4 regions of the Lysinibacillus sp. FSL K6-1151 genome follow, and region 3 is predicted to be linked to each of the others. Evidence: riboswitches for the same ligand, from Rfam matches in the RefSeq annotation. Region 3 holds a riboswitch; each other region holds the start of a gene.
The links. A riboswitch is a leader RNA that binds a small molecule or an ion and turns the genes downstream of it on or off. The one in region 3 is predicted to bind thiamine pyrophosphate.
Positions count from the first base shown of each region.

Region 1: another riboswitch for thiamine pyrophosphate. It lies ahead of thiT (energy-coupled thiamine transporter ThiT); the one in region 3 lies ahead of thiM (hydroxyethylthiazole kinase).
Region 2: another riboswitch for thiamine pyrophosphate. It lies ahead of thiW (energy coupling factor transporter S component ThiW); the one in region 3 lies ahead of thiM (hydroxyethylthiazole kinase).
Region 4: another riboswitch for thiamine pyrophosphate. It lies ahead of thiC (phosphomethylpyrimidine synthase ThiC); the one in region 3 lies ahead of thiM (hydroxyethylthiazole kinase).

Region 1 covers NZ_CP152040.1:3,953,554-3,959,752, forward strand. The annotation lists gene map (type I methionyl aminopeptidase) at 14-769, opposite strand; gene thiT (energy-coupled thiamine transporter ThiT) at 931-1,491, opposite strand; TPP riboswitch at 1,628-1,735, opposite strand; gene MHI04_RS19175 (DUF4870 domain-containing protein) at 1,863-2,186, shown strand; gene MHI04_RS19180 (hypothetical protein) at 2,242-2,364, shown strand; gene MHI04_RS19185 (SMC family ATPase) at 2,406-5,486, opposite strand; gene MHI04_RS19190 (exonuclease SbcCD subunit D) at 5,483-6,199, opposite strand, start outside.
Region 2 covers NZ_CP152040.1:869,375-875,573, reverse strand. The annotation lists gene MHI04_RS04015 (ABC transporter ATP-binding protein) at 1-312, shown strand, start outside; gene MHI04_RS04010 (ABC transporter permease) at 302-1,111, shown strand; gene MHI04_RS04005 (ABC transporter permease) at 1,108-1,905, shown strand; gene MHI04_RS04000 (ABC transporter substrate-binding protein) at 1,902-2,975, shown strand; gene MHI04_RS03995 (tetracycline resistance MFS efflux pump) at 3,204-4,400, shown strand; TPP riboswitch at 4,467-4,574, shown strand; gene thiW (energy coupling factor transporter S component ThiW) at 4,666-5,166, shown strand; gene MHI04_RS03985 (VWA domain-containing protein) at 5,411-6,199, opposite strand, start outside.
Region 3 covers NZ_CP152040.1:3,453,107-3,459,305, reverse strand. The annotation lists gene thiE (thiamine phosphate synthase) at 1-306, opposite strand, end outside; gene thiD (bifunctional hydroxymethylpyrimidine kinase/phosphomethylpyrimidine kinase) at 296-1,120, opposite strand; gene thiM (hydroxyethylthiazole kinase) at 1,108-1,875, opposite strand; TPP riboswitch at 1,968-2,065, opposite strand; gene MHI04_RS16560 (acyl--CoA ligase) at 2,256-3,857, shown strand; gene sppA (signal peptide peptidase SppA) at 4,024-5,037, shown strand; gene MHI04_RS16550 (RDD family protein) at 5,050-5,676, shown strand; gene tpx (thiol peroxidase) at 5,811-6,199, shown strand, end outside.
Region 4 covers NZ_CP152040.1:243,461-249,659, reverse strand. The annotation lists gene thiC (phosphomethylpyrimidine synthase ThiC) at 1-1,523, opposite strand, end outside; TPP riboswitch at 1,669-1,783, opposite strand; gene MHI04_RS01130 (AEC family transporter) at 1,862-2,791, opposite strand; gene MHI04_RS01125 (methyl-accepting chemotaxis protein) at 2,903-5,005, opposite strand; gene MHI04_RS01120 (response regulator) at 5,217-6,199, opposite strand, start outside.

The DNA.
Region 1 (6,199 bases), 500 kb from region 3:
ATTTCATTGCATTCTATTCTTCGTCTAATGATGTTAGGATAATCGGTTTATCTTTTGTTACAATGACTGAATGTTCAATTTGAGCTACAAGTGATTTATCAGGTGTAATGAATGTCCAACCATCACCAGCTTCTACAATATGCTCTGCCTTCGCTGAGATAAACGGCTCAACCGCAAGCACCATACCTTCTTTCATAATTGTAGAATCCCATGCATCATAGTAATTTAAAATGTGATTCGGCTCATCATGTAAAGATTGACCTAAGCCATGACCAGTTAAATTCATAATAACAGTTAAGCCATTAGCATTCGCCTCACGTTCAACTGCCTTACCAATTTGATTTAATTTAGACCCAGCCTTTACCTTTGTCATTGCTCGATCAAAGGCGCTTTTGGCAACGCGACATAGCTTTTCTTTGTCCTCATAGCCATCACCAACCACAAATGAAATACCAGTGTCAGCAAAGTAGCCATTTAATGAACCAGAAACATCGATATTTACAATATCCCCCTCTTGAATAACACGTTTTCCGGGGATACCATGCGCCACTTCTTCATTGACACTAATACATGTATACCCTGGGAAATCATATTCTCCCTTTGGACCAGATATCGCGCCAGCCTCTGCAAACATACGGCCAGCAATTTCATCTAGCTCCAATGTTGTAACACCTGGTTTTGTGGCAGCTTTCATCGCTTCACGAATTTCAGCACAAATGCGTCCTATTTTTTTAAAAGCTTCAATCTCTTCTTGCGTTTTTACAATCATGTATAACGTCCCTTTCATCTAATATCTATACTTTAATATAACATAACTTGTTATGCGTATAACGATAAACGCTTTAAATATTGTATGCTTCCTTACTTTGCGAAGTGCGCAAAGAGTTATTTGCGACAAAAAAGCCCCTTCACAAATGTGAGGGGCATGTTTTATGCTTTTCTTTGCATTAATTGTGGAGCAGCTGTGAATAAAAGAACGCCTACAATTGCCGTTAAAATAGTTGCTGGTAGCATATATGTACCATTATAGATGATGGAATAGATCCATGCATTTTGATCGCCAGCATATTCTGCAAAAAATACAGCGCCAGCCATCGTGTGGGCTGCATATCGTAAAAAGCCCGCAAGTACCGTACCTAATATAATGTAAAGTGCCATTTTTGTTTTGTTGGCATTTTTGGCAGCCGCCAACACGGGTCCACGCACAACCGCCGCTAATCCTACAACTGTGAAAGCAACACCATAATCAAGGAATCCTTGTAGCCAGTGCACAATCGTAGCACCAAACATGGTTTGCATTACACCCACGAGTAATCCAGTTGTTAGCCCAGCTACTAAGCCCCAGCGAAATGCTATTAACATAATAGGTACCATGACTAGACTAACAGAGCCACCTTGTGCCCATACTTTAAAGGAAACCTGATCAAGCACAAGACCGATTGCTGCAAATATCGCAATCTCCACAAGCATTAATAGTCTTTTTTTGTCCATATATATTCTCTCCTTTGTTCCGATGTAGGATACAAGAGCAGGAATAGAAATGCGCTGATATGTCTCTTTCTGACACCTTTTTATTCCCTCAAGAATGAAAAAACGATGCCAGGACAGAGCCTCACATCGTACTAGTGTCGGTTTCTATCCACATCCCTACGCAAGCGTTAACTTACAGGTTCAAAGAGTCAAGGCATTACGTGCCCAGTCTCAGCTGACATCATCAGCTCCCCTTGTGGTCGTTACATCTGAATTTATTCGAACATTCTCATTGTACGCAAAGGATAGAAGGATTACAACCTCTTCCATATATTATTTTTTTGAAACTTTGCTGTTTTTCATGCGTAAATATTACAAAAGGAGGTACAACTATGGAGAACCAAAAAATTTTATCTGCCTTTAGTTATTTAAGTATTTTCTTCGCCCCTTTTATCGTCCCATTAATTGTGTACATTATTACGAAAGATAGTGACGTAAAAAGACATTCAATTCGTGCACTTATCTCTCATTTAATTCCTTTTGTTTTCGGCATTCTGTTCTTTATTGTCTTTGTTTTTTCTACATTTAATTTGGATCCAACGTCAGGCAATAATACGATGTTGATTATTTGGTTCGTTTCGTTTGCCATTTATGCCATCGTCTCACTAGGAATTGTAATATGGAATATTATTCAAGCTGTTCGTGTTATTCGTTAATGTTTCATTTTTAAGCGAAACAGGTAGTAGTAATTGTAAAAGGAGCTGTTTTTGAATGAAAGTATCAAATGTTGTGAAAACCGCCGTAAAATTAGCACCTATTGTTATTCCTATCGTGAAAAAAGTAATGGCTGCAAAAAAAGGGACAACACCTACAGCCATTCCTCGAAAAAAATAAACAGCAGGCGTATTCCCTTGTTTTGGAAATACGCCTTTTATTTATTTCACTTCAAAGTGGGTTTGACTATGTCCATTCAATGTTTTTTCTACATGTAAGACCGCTGGCATCGCTGATTTTAATTCAGGCACATGAGAAATCACGCCAATCATACGACCAGAATCCTGTAAAGCAATTAATGTATCAATTGCTTTATTCAAAGATTCCTCATCAAGCGAGCCAAAGCCCTCATCAATAAACATGGTTTCAATATGAATATTCCCTTGGAAGCTTTGAATGACATCTGCCATTCCTAAAGCAAGACTTAAGGAAGCATTAAATTTTTCGCCACCGGATAATGTTTTCACATCACGTAATTGATCCGTATAGGCATCATATACATCAAGCCCAAGCCCACTTTGCTTCGCATGCTTTTCTAGTCTATCAGAACGTCTAAGCTCAAATTGACCATTTGATAAGTGATAAAGACGAATATTAGCGGCATCGGTAATTTGGTCTAAGTAATTAATTTGAATGTATCGCTCAAAGGACAGCTTTTTCGAATTTTGTCCGTTTAATAATCCATAGAGTTCCTTTACTCGACCAGCTTCTTGTTCAAGTAACTGAAGCTCTCTCGCTGTTTCTTCTACTTTTTTTATAAAGCCCTGGCATGCTTGTGCAAAACCATTCATCTGTTGCAAACGTTTAAATGCTTCCTCATACGCTGTACGAAGTTGTTCTACTTTTGCTTCCATCATCACTAAATCTTGCTTCTCTTTCCCTTGAAGATACATAGCCCCTTCAGTTATTTGGATTTTCAGGGTATGTACCTGTAAAGCATAGTCACTGCATACTTTGCGAAGTGCCTCCAATTGGCTCGCACTCCGTTTGGCAGCTGCGTATTCCTCATAGCTGTCAAAGCCGATTTCCTGCATGCTTGCTGAAAATTGCTGCCGCTTTTCATTCATTTTGAGCTGTAATTCCTCAAAAGATTGTTTGGCGATTTCTACAGTTAGTTTTGCATTACTTGTCGCTTCTTTTACGACATGCAAATTTTCTTGACTCTCTTGCCATGTTTTTTGCAAATCCATTTTCTGTTTACTAACATCCGTAAGTTGTTGCTTTAATTGCTGTAATGTTGGTAAATTGGCTGGCATCTGCTTGAGCTGTTCTTCTACAACCGCTTGTAATCTTGTCCATTCTTTCATGTGCTCAGCTAAATATTGCTCTAATTCCATCTGTTTATTTCTAAGCTGCTCTATTCTATCACGTTGATGCTTTAGCTTTAATCGCATATCTGCTAGTTGATGATGGACAACTTTTAAGCTCGCAATCTCTTGCTCCGTCTTGTGTAAAGTAGCGATGAGCTGTGCTTGGTCTTCTTGTTTAATATGCTGTGCTTCTAGCTGCTGATATGTATCTTGAAGAAGCTGTTGCGTAGATGACAAAAGTGCTGCCTTCTTTAGATACATACGCTCGTCTGAAGAAGCCTTCACTCTTAACGTTTCCACTTGAGCAAGTTCAATAACTTCCAGTTGCTCTTTATGTGTTTTCTCGTGAGTCATACTGCCACAAACAGGGCAAGGCTCCCCTTCCTTTAGCTGTTCCGCTAAAATACTAGCCTGACTTGTCAGCCACCGTTGCTGCAATAATAGAAGGGCCTTTTTACTTTCTTGATAGTGAATGTCTGAGGCAGCTACGTCCTGCTGTGCTAACTCTACGGCACTTTTATATTTCTCAGCTTGTTTGACTAAAGCTACCTGTTCACGTAGTTTCGGTAACTGTTCTAAGTAGCTTTCATATGGCTCAACCTGTTTTTCATAGCCTTCCATCGTTTGAGAAAATTGCTGCAATTGCTCTTGTTCTTTTTCCAATAACGTCAGGTTATCAGCCACCGCCATTTTTGCTGTTTCAACATACTGCTCAGCTATTTGCAGCTGCTGCACGTTGTTTTCATAGGCCTCGAATTTAGGCAATGACGCTAATAATTGCAATTCCTGCTGCAAAATTTGTTGACGCTCAGGCTCTTTCGCCTCTTCTACCCTATATTTTTCTTGGGCTCGCTGCAGTTGCTCTTCTGTTTGCTGATGCTTAACTTGTGCTTGCTGAAAAGCTTGTTCCTTTACATTAAGTTCAGCACGTAAATCAATGCATTGTTGTTCAAGTAGCACAAGTCGCTCTGCTTGTTCTGCTAAAACAATCTCCTGCTCCTTCGCGCTATATGCGTCCTGCTCTTGTAACAGCATTTGTAGTCGCTGCTGTCGATTCGCTTGCTCATCAAATTGCTCATTCAGTGTTTTAGCTAATCGATAATATTCTTGTTCTTTTTGATGAAGGCTATAAGCTTCTTCATATTGTAGCTGTTCATCCTCAATACATTTTGTATAGTAAATAATCTCCTCATCAAGTGCCTGCTTTAGTTGATGTAAATTTTCCGTTTTGTCAGCAATTAATGTGAATAACGCTGATGAACGTTGTGGTAAGACACCGTCAATTTGACCAAGTAAATGTTCTTTTAATTGTTTGGCACGTTGTAGATCACTCTCTGCCTCTTTTCGTTTAGCATCAAGCTTTTTCGTCATGACACCAAAGCGGTCTGTTTTAAAGATTTTCCGCAAAATAACTTCTTTGTTTGTAGAATCTGAGGTTAATAGCTTGCGAAATTCACCTTGAGGTAGCATCACAATTTGGCTAAATTGATCTTTTGTGAGACCTATTATTTCCTGCAATTTTTTATCGACTTCAAGCGTTTGCTGCTTCTCTACAATGCTATAATCAAGCTTTCCCTCTTTTACTTCAGCTAACTCTATTTTCTTCCCAGTAATCGTTTTATTTTTTTCTTTAATATGACCGGGCTGTCGTATTATTTGATAGACCCTTCCATGCATTTCAAACATGAGCTCTACAGCTGTATAAATATCATCATGAGCAAAGCCACTTCGCAGTAAAGCCGTATCCTGACGATCCTCACCACTGCCTGATCCGTAAAGGGCATAACAAATGGCATCAAAAATGGTTGTTTTTCCAGCACCGGTTTTACCAGAAATAGCAAACAATCGATGTTCCCCTAGTTCTTGAAAATCAATTACTTCAGTGTCTTTATAGGGACCAAATGCAGTAATCGTTAACTTTAATGGCTTCATTTTACTGTCTCTCGCTCCTCATCTAATAATTCCTGTAACATCTCTGTGAAAAGGCGTTCCGTATCTTCATCTGGCTGAATACCGATAATATCGGTAAAGAAAGAACGGAATAAATCAATATCCTCTAGTTTTTCCGTTTCTACAACTTGTAGCTCACGCGACACCTCTTGTCGTAATACCTTACGTTCCACATGCATAGCGTGCGGAAACACACTGCGAATGCGTTCCATCGGCGAAGACACCGAAGTTGTATCCGTCAATCTGACAAATACATAATCATCACTTGGTGTGAGCTTTAATAAATCCTCTAATTGACCTTCTACTACTCGTAAATCTCTTCTTGGCACAAGCTTTCTTTTAGTTACTGTGCTATTACCATGCTCATCTAAATCAATGATTAAAAAGCCTTTTTCATGTAAATGCTCAGATAACGAATATTTTAATGGAGAGCCTGCATAGCGAATGGTTTCATTTAAGACAAAATGTGCCTTATGTAGATGCCCAAGTGCTGTATAATGAAAGGGTTTAAATAAAGCTGCACTCACACAATCTGAGCCTCCTATGGAAAGCGGTCGCTCTGAATCACTTGTATTCGCTTCTTCCTCACCATACTTCGTTACAAAAGCATGTCCAACAAAAACATGACGTTTGCTTGAATCCATGTCTGGCGTGATATACTCAATTATTTTTTGCATGGCATCTTGATGAGAGCG
Region 2 (6,199 bases), 2.1 Mb from region 3:
CAAGGGATGAAACCAAATGAAAAAATTGATATTGTTATTCGACCAGAAGATTTAGAAATGACAACTATCGATAAAGGGAAACTTGTGGTGAAAGTGGATACACAATTATTCCGAGGCGTACATTATGAATTATCGACGTACGATAAGGATGGCAATGAATGGCTAGTCCATTCATTGAAAAAAGCAGAAGTAGGGACAGAAATTGGCTTAGGCTTTGATCCTGAGGCTATTCACGTAATGCGCTTAAATGAAACTGAGGAAGAGTTCGATAAACGATTAGAATCGTATGGAGACGATGAAGATGCAAACTAAGACATCGAAATCAGCGTTATTTCCATATGTGTTATGGATTGCCTTTTTCGTTATCGCGCCGATTGCCCTCGTTGTTTATTATTCCCTACTTGATTTACATGGCAATTTCACGCTCGATAACTATAAAGCGTTCTTTACTTCTGTTTACTTAAAGATGACATTGAGCTCGTTTTGGTATGCCTTTTTAATTACATTCTTTACTTTATTAATTTCATACCCAACTGCTTATTTCTTAACGAAGACAAAGCATAAACAGCTTTGGCTTCTGCTCATCATTATTCCTTCTTGGATTAATCTATTGTTAAAAACATATGCCTTTATCGGCATTTTTGGATTGTATGGACCAATTAATGCATTTATTGAAGTATTTGGCTTCGATCCTAAGCAAATGCTCTTTACGGATATTAGCTTTGTCTTTGTATCGGTCTATATTTTTATTCCGTTTATGATTTTACCGATCTTCAACTCCTTAGATCGATTAAACCCAACACTTATTTATGCAGCACGCGATTTAGGTGCCTCTGCTTTTACAACTTTTCGCCGTGTCGTTTTACCATTAACAATGGATGGCGTTAAATCTGGAATTCAAGTTGTCTTTATTCCAGCGCTATCCCTGTTTATGATTACACGCTTAATTGCCGGAAATCGCGTCATCACCCTTGGTACAGCGATTGAACAGCAATTTCTTGTAACACAAAATTGGGGGATGGGTTCTACTATTGCTGTGTTCTTAATTTTATTCATGGTAATTATTATGCTCATTACGGGACAAAAAGATAAAGGAGGTCGCGTACGATGAACAAACTATCTGCATCAGCTAAAGTCTATTTAACGATTGTTTTTATCGTTCTGTATGCTCCCATCTTCTATTTAATCTTTTACTCGTTCAATAGTGGCGGCTCCATGAATCACTTTGAATCCTTTACTTTAGAGCATTATAAAGCTGTTTTTGAAGATTCACGTCTTCTTGTTATATTAATTAATACTGTAATCGTGGCATTACTTTCTGCTTTGATTTCTACTATTATTGGCACACTAGGTGCAATCGGTATTGTGACTGTCAAGGATTCAAAAATGCGCAATACTTTACTATCCTTAAACAATGTCTTAATCGTCAGCCCAGACGTTATTATTGGTGCTAGCTTCTTAATTTTATTTACAATGGTTGGCATTAAGCTTGGCTTTGCGTCTGTCTTGTTAGCCCATGTCGCATTTAGTGTACCGATTGTTGTTCTAATGGTTTTACCTAAACTACTAGAAATGAATAAATCCTTAATCGATGCAGCATTAGATCTAGGGGCTACGAAAAAGGATATTATGATGCGTGTCATTCTTCCTTATATTCAACCAGGGATTTTTGCGGGCTTCTTCCTTGCCCTTACGTATTCTTTAGATGATTTTGCCGTGACATTTTTCGTAACGGGTAATGGCTTCAGCACATTATCTGTAGAAATCTACTCCATGGCCCGTGCAGGTATTTCTTTAACGGTTAATGCTATTTCTGGTTTGGTATTCTTTGTTACGGTGTTAGTCGTTGTTGGTTATTATTTCATTACAAGTCGTACGAGTAAAAGAATGGAGGGACAACGATGAAGTCATTAATTCAAGCTACCATCGCCATCCTTGTTGTTTCAGCCCTTTTATTCTATGCGGCTGACGCCTTAAGTGTAGGCGGCGGTAAAAGTGGAAAAGACACGTTAACAATCTTTAACTGGGGAGAATATATTGATCCTGACTTGTTGAAACAATTTGAAAAAGAAACAGGCATTCATGTCATCTACGAGACATTTGATTCCAATGAAGCGATGATGACCAAAATTCAACAAGGTGGAACAGCATATGATATTGCCGTTCCATCTGAATATATGATAGAAAAAATGAAGGAAGAAAATTTATTGATTCCTTTAGATAAAACAAAAATCCCTAATTTTAAAAATATCGATCCTTACTTTTTAGATTTACCATTCGATGATGACAATAAATATTCGGTCCCTTATTTCTGGGGAACAGTAGGCATTGTCTACAATCCAAGCCTTGTGGGAGATTTAGATTTCTCTTCTTGGGACGATTTATGGGATCCATCCTTAAAACGAAAAGTCTTTTTAGTGGATGGTGCTCGTGAAGTCATTGGAATGGGCTTAAACAGTCTCGGATATTCCTTGAATTCACTAGATAATCAGGAACTACGTAAGGCTACTGATAAATTAATCACACTTGCACCAAATGTAAAAGCCATCATTGGAGATGAAATTACACCATTAATGATCAACAATGAGGCCACTGTAGCCCTTACTTGGTCTGGGCAAGCAGCAGATATGATGTATGAAAATGAGGAGCTAGACTTTGCTGTACCTGAGGAAGGCTCGAATTTATGGTTCGATAATATGGTCATCCCTAAAACATCGAAAAATATCGACGGTGCCCATGCCTTTATCAATTTCATGCTAAGTGCTGAATCGGGTGCACAAAATGCCGATTATGTAGGCTACTCTACGCCTAATATAGCTGCTATGGACTTAATGGATGAAGAAGTTGTTTCTGATGAACGCTACTATCCTTCTGAAGAACAACGCGATACATTAGAAGTTTACAAAAATTTAGGACCAGACTATTTAGGGAAATATAATGAATTGTTTTTAGAATTTAAAATGAGTATTCGTTAAAGCATATAAAGGTCTATCGATGAATTTTTATTTTGTCAATAGACCTTTTTCTATTATCTTCCTGCTTCTGGCAGCACCTCACCTATTGTCTGTTTATTCTTTTCTACATCGTGGATTGGTATTGCTGCACTAGCAGGTATGTTTCATTTCAGACTTTCAACCGATATGATGATAGGATATCTTATGATAGACTTTAGTATATTTGATTATAAAAAGGGGGTTCATTCGATGACCCAGCAGAAGTCCAATAAGGCGGCTTTATATATTTTAATGTTTAATATGTTTATCGCAATGGGGAGTATTGGAATTATTATTCCTGTCATGCCAGAGTATTTAAAAATTTTTGGTGCAGCAGGACAAGTTCTAGGTATGCTAATTGCAACGTTCGCCTTAGCTCAATTCGTATTTTCTCCAATTGCTGGGAATCTTTCGGATCAGTATGGTCGGAAAAATTTAATTATTTTCGGTCTTATTGTGACAGGTCTTGCACAAATCGGTTTTGGCCTAGCCACAGACGTCTGGATGCTATTTTTAGCACGCTTTTTAGGCGGTCTAGGTTCCGCATTTGTTGCACCTCCTATTATGGCATTTGTAGCTGACGTTACTACCTACGAGGAACGTGGAAAAGGTATGAGTATGTTAGGTGCTGCTATGTCACTGGGCTTTATGATAGGGCCAGGAATAGGTGGTTTCTTAGCAAAGGTTAGTTTACATTTTCCATTTTTCACGGCAGGAGTTGCTGCCATACTTGCATCTGTTTTATCTTACTTTTTATTACCATCTACTAAACCAAACACTTCACATGACAAGCAAAAGCAAGAAAATCTGGCGAAGCAAATGGCTCGTTCCATACATATGCCTTATTTCGTTATGCTCATTATCATGCTCGTGTTCTCGTTCGGAATTGCCAACTTCCAAACAACCTTGTCATTATTTGTGACAGAAAAGTTTAATTACACACCCGTAGATATTGCGATTATTTTAGTTGTCGGTGGTGCTTTTGGGGTAGTTGTACAAATGTTTGTGATTACACCACTTTTTAATCGCTTTGGTGAAATGAAAGTTGTGTTAGTCAATTTATTTATTGCATCTGTTGCTATTTTCTTAATATTGTTTGTATCTGGCTTCGCTCTTATATTAGTTGTAGCAACTATTTTCTCTACAGCAACAACACTAATTCGTCCTGCTGTAAATACACTAATTTCAAAGCTTGCAGAGAAAGAACAAGGGTTTGCTGCGGGCTTGAATAATGCTTACATGAGCCTTGGCAATATGATTGGACCAGCCTTAGCAGGTTTACTATTTGACTGGAATATGAACAGTCCATATATTTTCGGATCTATCATATTATTAGCCTGCTTCTTCCTTGCACTCATCTGGACATTGAAAAAAGCACCTCATCTAATGCATCCTGATACGAAATAGTCAGAAAAATCATTGACTATTTTTAACATTATGTTACAGTAATGTTGGTTAATAAAATTGAATGATATTTACCACTAGGGGAGCCTTTAAAAGGCTGAGACGTATATGATGATGTACGGACCCTTTGAACCTGATCTAGTTCATACTAGCGGAGGGAAGTGGCGCTACTTGCTACTATCATTGTCTATGCAAGGCCGCTTCCTATTGTTTAAAGGAAGCGGCCTTTTAATTTCCCTCATGATTTTATTCAAGAGGAGTGAACCTTATGTCAATTCGTAAAATGACAATCATGGCTTTATTAGTAGCGATTGCTGTAGCAGGATCTACCTTTGTATCCATACCAACAGGCATCGCACGCGCCTACCCCGTTCAGCATGCTGTTAACGTAATAGGAGCTATTATACTAGGACCCGTGCCAACAGTTCTAGTTGCCTTTGTGACAGCCATCATTCGTATCTTTACTGGTACAGGCTCTCTTTTAGCGATTCCTGGTAGCGTCATTGGAGCATTGTGTGCGGCCCTTGCCTACAAATACAGTAGAAAATCATGGCTAGCAGGATTCGGCGAAGTTTTTGGCACTGGTATTTTAGCTTCACTTATTGCCGTACCCTATGCAAAATTGCTTATGGAGACATCCGTAGCCGCATTATTCTTCATGCCAGCCTTTTTAACATCAAGTACCATCGGGGCCATCTTAGGTGTTATGGTAGCTAGCACTTTGCGAAAATCGGTACTAGTAAAGAGCTTTAATTCTTCGCTTTATTGAGTGGTGCTGAGTGCTTTTTGATTTTGGAAATCCTTTAAGATGTGCGAGAAGATTTCTTTTCTAGTCTTTGAGCGGGGTTCGTTTCTTTATGAGCGTCTCTCTCCCCCGAGAAGCACTTTTCGAAGGCTGCACTGTGTCAATCACCTTTGCACCCCTTTCCTAGCGGAAACCACCATTTTTTAAAACCTCAAAGCATTTAAAAAAGCAGTGCAAAATGGAATGATTTTGCACTGCCTTCACTCTATTATGATCGTTTTTTCATACCCTTTAATAGCTGGGCTACGTTCGTGTCTTCTGCTTGTACAGGTTTCTCCTCAATTGGCTGCTCTTTTTTATTCGTTTTTGTTAGGAAACTCCAACCAAAACGTCTTATGGTAATATCCATAAAGAATAGAAGCATACTTGCTAAAAGAAGCCATGTAGCAATGTTTTGTCGATCCGCTCCTTTGGTTGTAAAGTCACGGAACACATCTTGTGGTTCTTTTAAAACGGCTCCCCCTGTTTGATTTGTTAACTCTTCAACCAGTTTTTCATTAACAGGGAGCAGTTCATACTCAGCACTATAAGGAACACTTAGGCCTGCCTGATAAATGGCCTGCTGCTCATCCGCTATACGGAAGAAAATCAATCCAGGTTCGGCCTGTACAACAGCTCGAATTTGGGAGGCTGAAATGGTTTCTAACTGAGTTTCTAACTCCTCCCCTGCTTCATTAACCGCTACAATGTCTAAAAATGCGGCTTCATTTGTAGGGTCTGTAATCATAAAGGAGCCATCAGCTTCTAATCTCACATCATAGGCAACATCATTATAGCTTGGCAACATTTGTGAAATAAGCGTCTGCCAAAATGTTCCCCAGTCCTGCCATCTTGCCCAATCTCCTGTCCATTTACCCGTTGAATCGGATGTAAAAGCAAATGTTTTACCGAGTCCATATTGCCATTGTGCTAACACAGGATCTTCCTTCTCACTTTCTGCAATTACGGTTGTCCCTTGCTTAGCTGTCGTTCCAATATAAGCATTCATTTGAGGGAC
Region 3 (6,199 bases):
TTTTTTACGTGCCATTTCAACATCTAAGTCATCTTGTCCAATATGAACGCCATCAGCACCAAGTCGCAAAGCAAGCTCTACATCATCGTTAACGATAAACGGTACATTATACTGCTGACAAAGTTTTTGACATTGGCGTGCAAATTGTTCATAGGCTAATCCAGTTAAGGCAAGAGATCCTTTCTCGCGAAATTGAAACATCGTAATGCCAGCTTGCAATGCCTTTTCGAGGAGATGGATGGGATTTTGTTGAAAAACATTGCCTGTTCCCATAATAAAATAAAGCTGTAAATCCTCACGTTTCATGAATGATTACCTCACAGGTTTCCTTATGCTGTTGATAAGCGAAATGATTTGTAGGTCCATGCCCGTTGCCTATGGATAAATCATGCATAATCGCTAATTGAATAAATTTTTTAGCTTCGATAATAGCCTCTTTCATCGCTAAACCCCGTCCAAGAAAAGCAGTGAGTGCTGCTGAAAATGTACAGCCAGTACCATGTGTATTTTTTGTTTGGATTCGTGGAGACTGCATCGAAAAAGATTGTCCATTTTTGAAAAATACATAATCAATGGCATAAAGTGGTTCTGCTAAATGCCCACCCTTTAGAATGACGCATTGTACACCTAGCTGTAAAAAGCTTTGAGCCACTTGTTTCATATCCTCAAAATGGCGAATGGTTCTCCCCGTGAGAGCCTCTGCTTCGGGTATATTTGGCGTAACAATCGTAGCTAGTGGTAGTAAAGATGAGCGTAACGCCTCAATAGCTTCTTGCTGTAATAAGCTTTCTCCACCTTTTGCAATCATTACGGGATCCACAATTAGTGGTATATTTAATTCACCGATCATGCGTGCGATGGCTTGGATAATACCAGAGGAATAAAGCATGCCTGTTTTCATTGCAGCAATCGGAAAATCTTCGACTAACGCTTGAAATTGTTTTTCCACAAACGAAATGTCAATTGGGAAAACACCTGTCACGCCTGTTGTATTTTGTGCAGTTAAAGCTGTAATAACGGAAGTGCCGAACACCTCTAATTCCTGAAATGTTTTTAAATCAGCCTGTATACCAGCACCGCCACCACTATCTGATCCAGCAATCGTCGTTACAATATGCATGATGCTTCACCATCCTTTGATAAACGATGTATAGCATTAAGCAAAGCTATTTGAAAATCACCGATATCTGCAGTGAATGCAGAAGCTAGTACCGCTGCCTTTTTATAGTAAGTGAGTGTTTCTGTTAATTGGTTGTATGGCTTGTTACCTGCGACATAGGCAGCACCACAAAGCGCACTAAGTAAACAGCCAGTACCAGTGACCTCTGTCATTTGTGGGTGGCCACCAGCTATCCACTGGCTATGCTCGCCATTTGTTATAAGATCACGTTCACCTGTTACAATAACGATACAATTATATCGTTGTGCCACTAGTAATGCTTCCGTCTCCAGTGACATGGAGCCATGACCACTATCTACACCTTTCTGTTGCCAATCTACATTGGCTATAGCCGCAAGCTCACCGATATTACAGCGAATTACGGCAAATTCTATGTTTTCAAGTAAGTATTGAACGGTTTCCTTGCGATAAGTTGTAGCCCCTGCCCCAACTGGATCTAATATAACTGGAATGCCAAGTGCATTAGCTTTTTTTCCTGCTAACAGCATGGCGTTTTTGGTGCGAGTATTGAGTGTCCCGATATTAATTAATAATGCTTGTGCCATTGCTACCATTTCCTCAACCTCTTGGCTATCGTCAGCCATAACGGGCGAAGCACCTAATGCTAATAAACCATTTGCTTGGAAATTTGCCACCACATAGTTTGTGATGCAATGAATAAGTGGTTGCTGTTGACGAATTGTTTGAAATATCATTTTAATTTTAGTCCTCCTTTGTGGATGGACGTAAGCATGCAAAAAGGCTCTTTTTATGTGAAAATACACGAAAAAGAGCCTTTCATCTGAAAAAATCGATGTCTGTTGCTCCCTACGTCAGTATTAACTAACAGGTTCAAAGGGTCAGGTTTTACCTTCTCAACTCTTTCGAGTCCCCCTGCAATTTTGCTTTTAGTTGACCAAAATGTACCATACTTTTCATTTGTGTTCAATAGCTAGTTTCCCTATCGACAAAACGTGACTGATGCCATATAGCTAGGTATGATAGTTGTCATGACTTTACCTAAATTAAGCGCAAACCATTGAAAATACTGAAAAAGGAGTTTTATAATGTGTCATAGCAAAAGGGGGCATCTGCCATGAAAAGACAAGATTTAGTTGCACCAGAATGGTATAACATAACAGAGGAAATTGAAAAATATGCTCAGGATGCAACGAAAAATGCTTTAATTATTTATGAAGAAAATCAAGCTGTACAATTTATTACATATGCACATTTGATGGAAAAAGCGAATCAAGCAGCACATGTTTTCACCTTACAAGGTTTAACGAAGGGTGATGTGATTTTAGTGATGGTACCACGCTCAGTGGAAGCATATATTGTTTATATTGCAGCATTAAAAGCAGGTTTAACCATCATTCCAAGCTCAGAAATGTTAAGAACAAAAGATATTGAGTATCGCATTCATCACGCCAATGCTAAAGGGGTTGTTGCCTATGAGCCCTATATTGAACAATTTGATGAAGTTGGAAATTTACAGGGCATACAGCAATTTGTCATAGGGAAAGCACATGAGCCTTGGCAGCCTTTACTAGAAAAAATGCACCATCAACCTACAACTTACATAAATCCGACCCCGACAAAAAGTACTGATAATGCATTTTTAGCCTATACAAGCGGCACAACAGGTAACCCGAAGGCAGCGGTACATACACACAGCTGGGGCTATGCTCATTTACGAACAACAGCACCACATTGGTTAGGTGTACAAGAAAATGATATTGTTTGGGCAACAGCAGCACCTGGATGGCAAAAATGGATATGGAGTCCCTTTCTCGCTACATTAGGCAGTGGTGCTACTGCATTTGTTTACAAAGGTAAATTTGATGCTGCTTCCTATTTGGCAATGCTTGAAAAATTCAAAATCAATGTATTATGCTGTACACCAACTGAATATCGTTTTATGGCATCACTTGAAAATTTACACGCATATGATTTACATGCAATTCGCCAAGCTGTATCAGCAGGTGAACCGTTAAATAGTGAGGTTATCAACGTATTTTCAGAAACATTCCATTTACAAGTGCGAGATGGCTATGGTCAAACGGAAAATACATTACTTGTTGGTACAATGGTAGGGATGGAGGCGCGAGTTGGCTCAATGGGAAAACCTACTCCTGGCAACACCGTTAATATTATTAACGATTTCGGCAATCCTGTTGCAGTGGGAGAGGTGGGTGATATTGCTGTTCATCGTGAAACACCAGCTCTCTTTAAAAAATATTTAAATGATCCTGAACGTACAAATTTACAATTCCGTGGTGATTGGTATATAACAGGAGATCGTGCCTACAAAGATGAAGATGGCTACTTTTGGTTTGAGGGTCGAGGAGATGATGTCATTATCTCCTCGGGTTATACAATTGGTCCCTTTGAAGTAGAGGATGCTTTGATGAAGCATCCAACTGTGAAAGAAGCTGCTGTCATTGCCAGTCCAGATAAAGTTCGAGGAAATATTGTAAAGGCATTTATTGTTCTTCGTAATGGTGAAATTGGTGATGAAACACTTATTCAAACACTTCAAAGTCATGTGAAATCATTGACTGCCCCATATAAATATCCACGTGCTATTGAATTTGTCGAAGAGCTACCCAAAACATCCTCTGGAAAAATTCGACGAGTTGAATTACGACAACAAGAAACAAAGCAATGCCATTCATCATCATTTCCTAGGAAATAATGTCGAAAATCAAAGTTCATGCAAAGGTATGGACTTTGATTTTTTTTATTTTTTTAGGTAAGGTAATATGAGGAAATAAATAGCAACAAGCTTTTTGCATATTATTGCAAAAAAATGAAACAAATAAGCAAGTCATTCGTATTACGTGTTGAGGAGGCGGAAAGACATGAATGTAAAAAGGTGGGTTGCTTTAGTAGTCGCAGGTGTTCTTTTACTATTTTCATTAGGAATTAACACCATTTTTGCCCTATTTAAAGCAGATTTCCTAGGTAATTTTGATAGTTTGATGGCTGGGAATAATTTAGATGTATATGAAAATGTCATTGAAGGGGACAATTTTGATAAGCGAATTGCTTATTTAAAGGTAGATGGAGCGATTCAAGATATCGGCTCAAGTACATTATGGCAACCAGTTGCCTATGATCATACATTTTTCTTAGAGCAATTGGATAATATTTTGTATGATGATTCGATACAGGGCGTTGTTTTAAGCGTCAATTCACCAGGTGGTGGTGTGAAAGAATCAGCAGAAATCTATAAAAAGCTGCTAAAAATTAAAGAAGAACGACAAATTCCAATTTATGTATCGATGGATTCGATGGCAGCATCAGGTGGTTATTATATTTCAGCACCTGCAGATAAAATCTTTGCCCATCGTGATACAATAACAGGCTCAATTGGCGTCATTATGCAATCCATTAACTACCAAGCATTGGCTGAAAAAGTAGGTGTTAAATTTGAAACGTTTAAATCAGGGGAGCATAAGGATATGCTAAGCCCAATGCGTGAAGTGACACCAGAAGAACGTGCAATGATGCAGGATATGATTAATGAAACGTATGAAGAATTTGTAGACATTGTAGAGCAGGGACGTAATATGTCTGAAGCAGAAGTGAAGAAGGTTGCAGATGGTCGTATTCTTGGTGGCACAAAAGCGCTTGAAGCAGGTTTAATCGATGAAATTGGTGATGAAGAAGCAGCCATCGCTGCTCTACGTGCAGATTATGGACTGGAAGATGCTGCTTTATTTGAGTATGCGTACGATATGGGAGGCTGGCAATCATACGTTGGGATGAAAATTGGCTCCATGTTTGGTCCATCTGCAGAAGAAAAAATGCTAATGAAAATTATGACCGACTACAGTGCACCGAAAATGATGTATTTATACGGGGAATACTAAGGAGGGAGTACAATGACAAACAATGAATTTGTTATGCAAGGTTCACCCTCTATGGAAAATGGCTTTCTTATGAACGCTCCAGATGAGTCAGTAAAGCATAAAAACTATGCTTTAAAAACGGCTGGTTTTTGGATTCGGTTTTGGGCATTTTTATTAGATGGATTCATTATTTCTGCTGTAGTTGGAATACTTATCAATCCTATCTTTTATCTAATGGATTGGTCCTTATCAGAATCTGTTTGGTATGCACCGATTTCAATCATCACAGCGATCCTCTATTATAGCTATTTTGTACTGATGACAAAGTTCTTTGGGCAAACACTTGGAAAAATGGTTTTTGGCTTACGTGTTATTTCATTAAAGCATGATAAGCTTACTTGGTCAGATGTGTTATTCCGTGATTGGATTGGCCGCATTATCAATAATATTTTTATGCCTCTGTATATTTTGGTAGTCATTTTACCAGAAAATCAAGGGTTACATGATTATTTTGCAGATACAGCAGTGGTGCACGAAAAAGTCTTTGTTGAAAAGGATCCAGCACCAGCCGCTTTGCCAAAACAGCAAGAGCAGATAGAAACGACTGTGCAAGAGGAAAAAATAGAACTAGCCAAGCTAGAGGAAAAAAATGAACAATAAACAAAAGGCTGTCTCCTAATTCGAGACAGTCTTTCCTATTTCTAAGCTAGTTCTTCTAAAGTAAGCTATCTTAGTTGCAATTAATTCCCTTCATTTAGTAATATTATGTACATATGAAATAAGGAGGCGTTTATATGGCACAAGTAACATTTAAAAATGGTCCAGTAACACTAGTAGGAAATGAAGTAAAGGTGGGCGATCAAGCTCCAGATTTTACGGTATTAGCGAATGACCTATCACCTGTAACATTAAATGATTCAGAAGGCAAAATTCGTCTATTCAGTGTTGTACCATCATTAGATACTGGTGTATGTGATGCACAAACACGCCGTTTTAATGAAGAAGCAGCTAACCTGGGTGACAATGTAGTTATTTATACAGTATCTGTCGATCTTCCATTCGCTCAAAAGCGTTGGTGTGGTGCAGCAGGTATTGATGCAGTGCAAACTGTATCAGATCACCGCGATCTTTCATTTGGTGAAGCGTATGGCGTGTACATTCAAGAATTACGTCTTCTGACACG
Region 4 (6,199 bases), 1.4 Mb from region 3:
CGGAATTCAAAGCGTGCTTTTGACAATGCATCATCCCGTTGTTGTGCACCTGGGTGTCCTTTCGCTAAATCAGCTGCATGGGCAGCAATCTTATAAGTAATAACTCCTACTCGAACATCCTCACGATTAGGTAAGCCAAGATGCTCCTTCGGTGTCACATAGCAGAGCATCGCTGTACCAAACCAGCCAATCATCGCTGCACCAATAGCTGAGGTAATATGGTCATATCCTGGCGCAATATCTGTTGTTAATGGGCCCAATGTATAGAAAGGCGCTTCCTTACAAACTTCTAATTGCTTGTCCATATTCTCCTTTATCAAATGCATCGGTACATGACCTGGCCCCTCTACCATCACCTGAACATCATGCTTCCAAGCGATTTGTGTTAATTCACCCAGCGTTTCAAGCTCTGCAAATTGGGCCTCATCATTGGCATCTGCAATGGAACCTGGGCGTAAGCCATCTCCTAAAGAAAAAGCAACATCATATGTCTTCATAATTTCACAGATTTCCTCAAAATGTGTATAAAGGAAATTCTCTTGATGATGAAATAAACACCACTGTGCCATAATTGAACCACCACGTGACACAATGCCTGTTACACGATTTGCTGTAAGAGGTACATAGCGTAAAAGAACACCCGCATGTATCGTGAAATAATCAACCCCCTGCTCTGCTTGCTCAATGAGCGTATCACGATAAACTTCCCACGTTAAATCCTCGGCTATGCCATTTACTTTTTCTAAAGCCTGATAAATGGGCACCGTTCCCACTGGCACTGCAGCATTTCGAATAATCCATTCTCTCGTTGTATGAATATGTTTACCAGTCGAGAGATCCATAATATTATCGGCACCCCAGCGTGTAGCCCATGTCATTTTCTCAACTTCTTCTGCTATTGACGACGACACCGCGGAATTTCCAATGTTTGCATTGATTTTCACATGGAAGTTACGACCAATAATCATCGGCTCTGCCTCAGGGTGATTAATATTAGAAGGCATAATAGCCCGACCTGCTGCAATTTCTGAACGAACAAATTCAGGATCCATGTTTTCACGTATCGCCACAAACTCCATTTCCGGCGTTATCATTCCATTTCGTGCATAGTGAAGCTGTGTTACATTTTTACCCCTTTTTGCACGTAAAGGCTTCCGCTCCAATTCAGGGAAAACATTTTCTTGAATGCGCGGATCATCAACACGACGAAAACCGTTATCCTCAGGTTTAATCGTACGCCCCTCATATTCCTCAACATCTCCTCTTTCTTCTATCCATGCACGTCGCAAAGCAGGCAGACCCTTTGTAATATCAACGTGATAATTCGGATCTGTGTATGGACCACTCGTATCATATACTCGAATAGGGGCATTTTTTTCATCCCCAAAGCTACCAGTCGTTGGGCTTAATGCGATTTCACGCATAGGTACTAAAATATCTGGACGTGATCCTTCCACATACACTTTTTTGCTTCCTTCAAAGCTAGACATAATCGTAATGTTCTTTTCACTAACTACTGACATGAGCTACTTCTCTCCCTTAAATGTAATTTGATAAAAGGACCGAAAATCTAGCTCACTCCAACAAATAAAGAAAGGCCGAATCCAAAATATTTTTTTGGATCCGGCCATGAATGTAAAGGTCTAGTAATTGCACACGACATACGATGCAATAGCTTCTTAACTTTCCCACGCTGGTATGAGCCAGATCAGGTCCAAAGGGTCAAGAAACTTCTAAGCGTCTCCCTCTCAGCCTGACTCATCAGACTCCCCTAGTTAATACTATTTAGTTTGATGCTAGTGTAGCAGATATTTCTAAGAGATGGAAGTTTTCCATTCAATATTTTAAAATTTTCATCCAACTAAGTAAATAATACTTCCGCAAAATAAATCACGATCGTTACTGTTAGACAGCTCACAATGGTTGAAAATAAAACAGTTTGCGCAGCTGTAGCTGATTCCACATCGTATTCTAATGCTAGACTAGAGCTATTGCGAGATGTTGGGAAGGCACTGGCTATAAACAGAGATTGTGCGACAACTCCATCTAACCCCAATACATAAATAATGACCAATGCTACAGCTGGTCCGATAACTAATCTTGTAAAACAGCTAACAAAAACAGTTTTATTAAACATAGATTTGATTTCAAGCTGTGATAATTGTGCGCCTAATGTAATTAAGGCTACAGCAATAAATCCATCTGCGACATGCTCTACAGGTATTTTGATAAACTGCGGTATACCAATATTAAAATAGTTCATAGCGACACCAATAATTAGCGCATGAATAATGGGCATTTTAAAGAAATCTTTGATGATTGTCATACCCGATTTCGTAGAGGAAATTAAATTGTACAAACCATATGTATAAGTTGTCATATTTTGAAATATAACGAGCATGACCTGAATGGCTACACCAATAGGTTGTGTTACAAAAATCATTTGGGCCACTGGAATACCATAATTTCCAGAGTTAATGAGCACAACACTATTTTTAAAGACGGCTGCCTCCGTTTTGGCCAAACCAAGCCCTTTCGCTAAAAAATGACTGAGTATCATTTGACTCCCAATAAAAAGCACAATAAATAACCCGACTTCTCCCAGAACAGACAGCTCTACACGTGTTTCATATAAATTCACAAAAACAGCGGCTGGCATAAAGCAATATGTAATAAGCTGAGACAATGCTTTTAAGTTAAAACGAAATTTCTTTTGTAGTATAGCGCCAAGTACAAGCAACACTAAAATAGGTGCAACAATTTGAAAGAAAATCATTCCGAGATACATCATATTGATGACCCCCTTCCCTTCATTATAGTAGTGCTGAATGGCTAACAGGTCAATGTCTCTTCCCTTCACCATTAAGAAAGACTGCCTATATATTTTAGGCAGCCTTTTTCTTTACGCTAGCTTAAATCGATTTACGACTTCTTGCAGTTCATTTGATATATCATTCATATTTTGAATAGACTCTGCTACTTTTTGTAACTCTGCTTGTTGATCCATTGCAGAAGCACTTACTTGTTCAGCAGAGGCAGCTGTTTCCTCTGAAATAGCAGATATACTTTGAATAGCCATAATTGCTTGATTTTTATGCTCTAACATACTAGATAACTTACTCATTAGTTCACTAATGGAAGCTGCAATTGAACGTGACAAGTCACTGCTATCTTTAAAGGCCATTTGTGTGCTTTGTACGGACTCATTTTGAGAATGCATTAAATCTGCATTCGAAGCAATAACAGCTACTGTCTGTTGGGAATTTTCGAGAATACTTTCTACCGTACTCTTAATAATTTCTGTTTCATTTTTAGATTGCTCTGCTAGCTTTCTTACTTCCTCTGCTACTACCGCAAACCCTTTTCCATGTTCGCCAGCACGAGCTGCCTCAATACTTGCATTTAAAGCTAACAGATTCGTTTGCTCTGTAATGCTTTGAATAGAAGCGATGATTTGATTAATATTGGCAATGTTAGAAGCTAATGATTCCATTTGCTGTTGAATACGCCCATTCATCTCATTTGTTTCTATATTATGTTCACGTAAACTATTAACCTCATGCAATCCCTTTTCTGTCGTTGCACTTGTTTTATGAGATAGCTCATCCATCTCATTGGATAGTGACGTAATGGCATCAATCTGATCAGATAGATCCATCATTCGATAATTGGTTTCTTCAGTATCCTCTGATTGCTTCGATGCACCTTGTGCAATTTCATTGATTGCTACTGAAACCTCTTGACTTGAAGCTACTATTTCATTAAAGACCTCATGCACTTGATTAGAAGATTGGTTCAATAATGTCGTAGAATTTAGCACTGTTTGTATTGCACTATTGGTTTTATCCAGCATATTATTATAAGCCAGTGCAACTGCACCAATCTCATCAGACTTAATATATTTCTCCTCTACTCTTTGTGTTAAATCCCCTTCTGCAGCTGTTTCAATGGATGCACGCAAAAATTGGAGTGGCTTTAACTGTTTGTAAATGAATAGCACACTTGCAACTGTCATCAAAACAACCATAATAATAGAAGAAATAATTGTAAATACAAAGACGTGGTTGTATGTCTCTAGAATTTTTGATTCAGGCAATACAATTTGAACAGTCCACGTCTCGTCAATATCCTCTAAAATCATTGGGGCAAATACATTAAATGCCTTTTCCTTAAACTGGTTAGAATCAACGTACATACTTGTAAGCTCATCATTTTCCATGGTCTTACTAATACTTGTCCAAGCTGGGTCCTCTTGCATATTGCGCCCATCTAGCTCTTCACCAAAACTGTTGGCTGTCAGTACACCCTTATTCGTAATAATGCCCGCATAACCACCCTCTGGTGCAACAGATTCTGTTAATCCATTTAAAAAATCTATCGATACATCCGCCGTCAATACACCAAAAAACGATCCAGAAGCATTGACTAACGGCACTGAAATGGTTGTCATTAATACGTTCTTTCCATTTACATTGTAATCATACGGCTCCGTTAAAACTGCGCGTCCGTCTTCTTTTGGCACCCAGTACCATTCAGAAACACTTTTATCATCGACCCCTTCAATTAAAGTGGTGCTGATCTTATTATCATCTTTGCTTAGGTATGGTCCAAAACGTTTTTTGGAATCGACTAAAGTAGCCTCTGCATTTGCATCTAACATAATAGAACCCTGCTCAAAGATTGCTCCAACACCAAGTAAATCATCATTGTTAGCTAGATTATTTTCCATAATGTCTAAGACACCCTTGGAAGATAAAGCATTATTCTTCTGCATGCTTTCAATGATTTGCTTTGTTGTTTGCAATGCCGTATTTGCTTTCTTGAAACGCTCACTCATAATAGCAGCCGAAGATTCAGCAGCCTGCACAGTTGCATATTCTGAGTCTTCCACACTTTGATTTTTTATAATAATTCCCGTTGTCACTGTATAGGATAAAAATAAGACTAGAAATAATCCTATAATTAGGGAAGATAGTTTTAATGCAATACCTTTAGATTTTTTCATAACTAACACCCCCACTTTTATAATAATGATAAAGGATGAAAGGTTGTATCACAATAAAATATTTAGCGAATAAAGTAGAATTTTACAGAGTTATAGAGAGAAATATGGACAAATCTACAACCAATATACATTTTTTAATAAGGGTCTTATGAACTATTAAAAACAAAAAGCTCTGTCTATGACAGAGCCTCTCATAACAAAATCATGTAGTTTAACTAAAGGTTTGAGCATGAGGCATAGCATTTGCTTGTTTCCAGCTTTCATACCAACTCTCAATTTCCTCGCTTGGTTCCACTGCCAAATGCTCCTGAAGCATTTTTTTTAATAACCAGTATTGCTCCTCAACAGCAGCTGTATTATTTAGAAGATCGTATAGCTTCATTAAAGTGAAGTAGTTTTCCTCTGCATCAGAAAAAAGTGCCTGGACTTTTTCCTGTACCTTTACTGCAGCCATGTAGTTCTCATTTTTTATGTAAAACTCGCTTAGCTGATGAGCATGGTGTAACCACAATCTCCTTAAGCGCTCTCGCTCACTTTCCGCCCATAGATAATCGCAATCTCCTAAATAATCTCCTGCATACATTTGGAATACTTTTTCATGTTCATCAACTGATGTCTCTTGCAATGGGGGTAATGATTTTAAACAGGACAGCCACTGTTCTACATCCACTACAACATTTTCAACTAAGAGCTTATAGCCAGAATTCAGCAAAGGACTTGAAATTTGCACACCATCCATTCCATAATTTTTTAATGTTTGACGGATTGTATAGATAGCTGTATAAAGCTGTTTAGATGCTTTATCGATATCAGACTCCGGCCAAAATAATTCTAAAATCGTATCACGATAAATCATTTCATCACGGTGATTTAGCATGAAGGCAAATAGCTCTTTGGCTTTAGATGTACGCCATTTCATGAGCTGTGTATGACCATCTGGTGTAACAACATTAAGACCGCCAAAAAGCTTAATAATTGTATGTTTAGGCGGAACTTTTTTATGTTTATTATTTATGTGTTCTAGACGTTCTAAGGTCTTTTCTAAACGAACATTTTGTACAGGCTTTAATAAGTAATCAATAGCATGTAGATTAAATGCATCTATTGCGTATTGATCAAACCCTGTTGTAAAAACGATTTCTACATCGGGCAATAACTCTTGAATTTTTTCCCCTAATGCTAAACCATCCAAAT